2 regions of the Vibrio sp. R11-SG3-ISO3-SZ genome follow, and region 2 is predicted to be linked to the other one. Evidence: riboswitches for the same ligand, from Rfam matches in the RefSeq annotation. Region 2 holds a riboswitch; the other holds the start of a gene.
The links. A riboswitch is a leader RNA that binds a small molecule or an ion and turns the genes downstream of it on or off. The one in region 2 is predicted to bind lysine.
Positions count from the first base shown of each region.

Region 1: linked by a shared signal. The riboswitch ahead of lysC (lysine-sensitive aspartokinase 3) and the one ahead of AC6R1O_RS02855 (LysE family translocator) in region 2 are both predicted to bind lysine.

Region 1 covers NZ_JCBDGX010000038.1:1,682-4,839, reverse strand. Annotated here, with positions in the region: gene pmbA (metalloprotease PmbA) at 1-532, shown strand, start outside; gene lysC (lysine-sensitive aspartokinase 3) at 611-1,963, opposite strand; lysine riboswitch at 2,050-2,227, opposite strand; gene AC6R1O_RS05105 (pyridoxal-phosphate-dependent aminotransferase family protein) at 2,456-3,158, shown strand, end outside.
Region 2 covers NZ_JCBDGX010000020.1:10,744-13,901, forward strand. Annotated here, with positions in the region: gene purF (amidophosphoribosyltransferase) at 1-705, shown strand, start outside; gene AC6R1O_RS02855 (LysE family translocator) at 1,213-1,845, opposite strand; lysine riboswitch at 1,933-2,129, opposite strand; gene AC6R1O_RS02860 (polysaccharide lyase 6 family protein) at 2,832-3,158, shown strand, end outside.

The sequences.
Region 1 (3,158 bases), on a different contig from region 2:
GTTTCTTCTTGATCATCTTGGTCAGCAAATTCTACCCAGCTGGTTCCAAGTCGACGAGCGTCCCCATGTGTTGCGTGGTCTGGCGTCAAGCCCGTTTGATAGCGAAGGCGTTGCTACGCAAGATAGACAAATAATCACTGACGGCGTGTTATCCACTTACCTATTGACCAGCTATGCGGCGCGTAAAATGTCGATGATGCCAACCGGTCATGCGGGTGGCATCCACAACTGGTACGTGCAATCCACAGGGCAAGATTTTGATCAAATGCTTAAGGCGCTGGGCACCGGCTTTTTGGTTACAGAAGTGATGGGGCAGGGCGTGAATATCGTGACGGGCGATTACTCGCGCGGCGCAGCCGGTTTTTGGGTTGAGAATGGTCAAATCCAATTCCCCGTCTCGGAGGTGACCATCGCAGGTAATCTCAAGCAGATGTTCAACCAAATAGTGGCTGTCGGCAGTGATGTGGAAACCCGTTCGCAGATTCAAACCGGTTCTATCTTGCTTGAGTCAATGAAAGTGGCGGGCGAATAAGCCTCACTATTTGACGTAGCAATGCTTCAGCGACGAAACACGAGAGTGCTTCGTCGCTGATGTGTATTTATAGTGCTGTTAGCGCTCAAACAGCTCGACATGCAACTTCTGAATCGCTTGTTTGGCTTCTGATTCACGCAGTAAGAAACAGAGGTTGTGCTGGCTAGCTCCGTAACAAATCATTCGTAAGTTAAAGTCTTCAAGTGTACCAAATACTTGTTTTGCATAGCCTTTGCTCTCGCTCATGTTGTTACCAATCAAGGCGACGACGGAGAGGTTGTGTTCCACTTTCACGCTGCACAGCTCTTCAAGCTCTTCACGCGCAGCTTGAGGTAACGATGGCGCACCGCCAGAGGTACCTGTTTGATCAAGCGTTAATGAGACACTGATTTCAGAGGTGGTGATCAAATCGACCGAGACCTTATGCTTGGCCAAGATCTCAAACACTTTGGCTAGAAAGCCGTAAGCATGGAACATTTTCGCGCTGCGCAGCGTCACCATGGTTTGGTTGTTACGTAGGGCTAGGGCGCGAAACAGCGGTGAGCTTTCCACTTGATGACGAATCCAAGTACCGCCTTGCTCTGGCGCTTTAGAGGAACCGACAAACACCGGAATATCATGGCGCAGAGCAGGGACTAGGGTCGAAGGGTGCAGGATCTTGGCGCCAAAATTCGCCATCTCTGACGCTTCGCTGAAGCTAATTTCTGCAATCGGTGCCGCATTCGGGGCAATACGCGGGTCTGTGGTGTAGATTCCCGGTACATCAGTCCAAATTTCTAAGCCAGAGGCTTGCACTGCCTCGGCAATCAAAGCCGCACTGTAATCACTGCCACCACGGCCAAGGGTAGTGGTGTTGCCTTCTTCATCGGAACCAATAAAGCCCTGTGTCACCACAACGTGCTCGCGGCACAGTGGCAGCAAGGTGTCACTGGCAAGCTCTCGAATGGCGGCAAGATCCGGTTCTGCGCGGCCAAAGTGGCTGTCAGTGCGCAGTACATCACGAATATCAAAGCGTACCGCGTTGATGCCGCGCTCAATCATTAGTTGGGTTAAAATGTGGGTCGACATCAGTTCACCACACGCAACAAGGTGATCAGTCAACTTATTGCTGGCTTGAATCGAGGCCGCTTCCGCAAGACTGGTGACCGTATCAAGCAGACTGTACACTTCACTCGCCGCATGGGTTGGATCATTGAGTTGATTAAGAATCGCATCATGAATCTCAGCGAGCTGAGTCAGAATATCGCTGCGTTGCTGCTGATCTTGTACGCCGTTCGCCAGCGCGACCAATAGATTTGTTACCCCTGAACAGGCACTGCTGACCACCAGTTTTGTCTCTGGATTGTTCTCAACGACCGCCGCACAACGGCTCATCGCTTCAAAGTTTGCAACACTTGTCCCACCAAATTTAGCAACGTTAAAATTGCTCACGGCATTTCTCCCACAACTTCCTGAATATTGAGTCTTTCCTTTGCGTGAGGTGAGGATGAGCGAGAGTAGAGGTAGGTATGGAGTACGACCTCAGAAGCTCATCACCAGACAGCGCTGATGACAGTTGATGGGACTCAACCCAAGTCAACCGACAGACTTAAACCACAATATAAGCCTACCTCGGCACTACTCCCCCTCAGAATGTTGTTTTGGAATTGTGGCTCCACAACATGCCTACCTGGGTAGTGCTCCTCTTCTGCAAAAAGCATAATTGTTTGTACAACAGGGTGACGAATTGTCTTGCCACCGCTTTCGCATTGAACGTGTTTATCCTCTTAATGTCAATGCGAAATTTACGGGTTAAAGACGATAGGTTCGGTTTGTGAGACTGGTATGACCTGTCGACTTTTTGCGCATTGCTGCGCTGGATGAATTCGATTATGGTGAAGAGATAACAACAAGAACACCCTCATGATTCAAAAGGAGTTGCCAATGACTTACCAAAGTTTTATCCCCCCTCGCCGTATTTTGATGGGCCCTGGTCCATCCGATATTTCCCCACAGGTACTGCAAGCTTTGAGCCGCCCGACGGTGGGCCACCTTGACCCGCTTTTTATCCAGATGATGGACGAACTCAAGCAGCTGCTTAAATACGCCTTTCAGACCAACAATGAGTTTACGATTGCTGTCTCGGCACCAGGCAGTGCAGGTATGGAGACCTGCTTTGTTAACTTGATTGAGCCGGGGGACAAAGTCATCGTCTGCCGCAATGGCGTGTTTGGCGAGCGCATGCGAGAAAACGTGGTGCGCTGCGGCGGTGAAGCGGTGCTGGTCGATGATGACTGGGGAACGCCGGTCTCGGTAGAGAAAGTTCGTGATGCGTTGCAGGCGCATCCTGATACCAAGCTCCTCGCGTTTGTCCATGCAGAAACGTCGACAGGGGCATGCAGTGATGCGAAGACGCTGGGCGCGCTTGCTAAAGAGTTCAATGTGTTGTCGATCGTCGATGCGGTGACGTCATTGGGTGGCGTGCCACTCAAAGTCGATGAGTGGCAACTTGATGCGGTCTACTCGGGCAGTCAAAAGTGCCTCTCTTGTACGCCGGGCCTCTCTCCTGTGACCTTCTCCAGTGCAGCGATTGAGAAAATCACCGCCCGTCAAACCCCGGTGCAAAGTTGGTTTTTAGACCAAAGTT
Region 2 (3,158 bases):
AGCGCACGTGTAGAGATGGGTAAGAAACTGGGCGACCGAATCCGTGACGAATTTGCTGATTTGGACATTGATGTGGTTATCCCGATTCCAGAGACCTCGTGTGACATCGCTCTACAAATCGCTCAAGCGATTGAAAAGCCTTACCGCCAAGGTTTTGTGAAAAACCGCTATGTTGGCCGCACGTTCATCATGCCGGGTCAGCAGCAGCGTAAGAAGTCAGTACGTCGTAAACTCAACGCGATTCGTTCAGAGTTTAAAGACAAGAATGTCTTGTTGGTTGATGATTCTATCGTACGTGGTACTACGTCAGAGCAGATCATCGAAATGGCCCGCGATTCAGGTGCGAAGAAAGTGTACATGGTCTCTGCTGCGCCAGAGATTCGCTTCCCGAACGTGTACGGCATTGACATGCCAAGCGCCAATGAGCTTATCGCCCATGGCCGAGACAACGAAGCGATCTGTAAGCAAATTGGTGCCGATGAGCTCATTTTCCAGACGTTGGAAGACCTTACGGACGCCGTTGGCCTAGGCAACACAGACATCTCTCAGTTCGAAACGTCGGTATTTAGCGGTGAATACGTAACCGGCGACATCAATCAGCAGTACTTAGACTTTCTTGAGTCTTTGCGCAGCGATGATGCAAAAACGCAACGAGAGATTCAGCAAGAGCTTGCTAACCTAGAGTTGCATAACGAAGGTGCGTAACCTCCACGCCCTCTACGTAAACGTATTTAATGGTCATCCAACGGATGACCATTTTTTATTGCGCCATCCGGCTGCTGTCAGATGACAATAACGTGCGATTACTTTTTGGGTTTAAAGCCGTAATTAGCTGAACACGCGTTATCTCATTTCTGCCCCAAACCGCCTTATTGCTATTACTCAGCAACGAGTTACGCTGCGGAGTTTGTGATACGTGAAGTTATGGCAGACACCAGAACAGCGCTGCACGGAATCTCCCATTTCCAATCAAAAACGATGCCCTTACCCAGAAAATATCACCTGAGTTGTTATGCAAATTCACAACCGGACAGAAGTTTATTGGAGTAGCATCCCATAGTGTTGCTTTCAGGAACTCCTTCGTACCCAAAAACGTAAAAGGCCACCGTTTGTAGCGGTGGCCTGTTTGCTCTGAACTAGAAGGAAACGCGCATCATGTAAATGTCTAATTCACTATTGCGGTACACGCTCATTCTCCTTGAGTAGATATTTTTAGTTTGTTGATACTGCTAACTTTACACCCAGACTAGCAAACATTGTTCCGACAGCACGATCTAACCAGATGCTGAGTTTTTTACTGCTTCTAACTCGTTCAGAAATCTTGTCTGCCGCAAGAACATATGCAGCTTCCACAACGATAGCAACCGCAATAACAAGTAACCCGAGATAGAACAACTGGAATGATACAGAGCCTGCGTCTTCACGAACAAACTGTGGTAGAAACGCCATAAAGAAAATAGCTACTTTAGGGTTTAGAATGTCGATTAGTACCCCTTGCTTAAATGCTTCAAATGCTGTTTCTTTGCTCTGATTTGAGCCATCGGCATTTAACTCAAATCCAGATGATCTAAATGACTGATAAGCAAGATATATCAGATAAGCCGCACCAACATACTTAACAATGCTAAATGCTAGTGCAGAAGAGACTAAAATAGCAGATAAGCCAATGGAAGCAGCAAACACATGGAAAAGCGCTCCGGTACATACACCAATAGCCGATGCTAAGCCTACCTTTTTTCCATTGCTAATTGTCTTCGTCAGGATGTACAGCAGATCAGGCCCCGGAGCGACATTTAGAGCAAAAGCGGTGGTTAGAAACAATAACCAAAAGTTAAAATCAGACATTCTTACCTCAATATATATTATGGAGGCTACTAGAACAGCGATGCAGGATGCAAAGCTTTGGGGGGACACATATAAACTGGCTCACCATCCATCTGTAGCGCTCCATAGAAAACGTGTTTTTGTCATCCTAACGAGTTTACTATGGCAGTGCTGTACCTATTCGATACAACCCCAGCACTACGGGGTGACGCCCGTGGCACTTCGGCATTGACTCCTTTCACTCAGGGTCAATGGTTGTCAACCTAAACTGAGCTACTGATAGGTAATGCGCCTCTACATTGCTGCACTGATTTTCGCCAATACAGCTTTGCAAATGAAGATAAACTATAAGGTAGAATGATTGCAAATATTTTTTGCGTCGCTTAAACCTCCCAACGGAGCTCTGGGAAAATCAATTCGGGCCGAACGAGATTCTGCATACTTTGCGGCGAATTCTGCATATAGAGAATCTAACAATGTAGATCGCAGGTGGAAGATTATGTCCAATTCCGCGCAGACAGACCATCGCTGACAACGGTGGTCTTTGACGTTTTGGGGTACGAAAAGTTATCCGTAATAACCTAAATTAGCAGTGTTCCAGCTAGCAGAAAGAATTACCAACTCATTCATGCTCTGTATCTTTCCCAAAATCTCGATCAATATTTCGTTATTGTAAGTGCACTAATATTACAAATTATCCTTAATTTGCAGGGTCTCTCATATGCTCTAGTTTGAAAATTCTACTAAGAGTTAAGGTAATCTCAGATAAAAGAATTTAAAAAACAATAAGTTAAAATAAAATTTAAGAGAGCTATTGACCTGAACCAAGACCCTTTACAACCATTAAATAGCACGGTCTATTTGTATTATTAAATTATTTGAACTTATCCACAGTTTAACAAAGCCGACGCGATTCAGACCACATTCCAAGGGCGAATCAGTTTTCTCGCCCTCTTGTGTGTTGCTAACCTTGCCTCATACTCAAATACCCTACGAAAGAGATACTAATGAAAAAGTCACCAATTGCATTTATTTTAGGTTCATTACTATTCGCAAGCGCGACAACGAGCCACGCAAGCACAGAACAAGTTACCCAACCGACAGCAGTTATGGTTGATCAAGGTGTTGCTGTTGCTTCTGCACAAGAGGTACTGGAGCTACGCGAGAGCATCAACAACGCGCAAGATGGCGATGTGATTAGCATCAAACCAGGTCGCTATGCCGATTTAGGTCGTGTGACGTTATCAGCGGACAACGTCAAGATTGTCGCTCAAGAGCCTGGAACTGCCATTTTTAACGGTTCAACTCAGTTCTTGATTAAGGGTGACAATAAC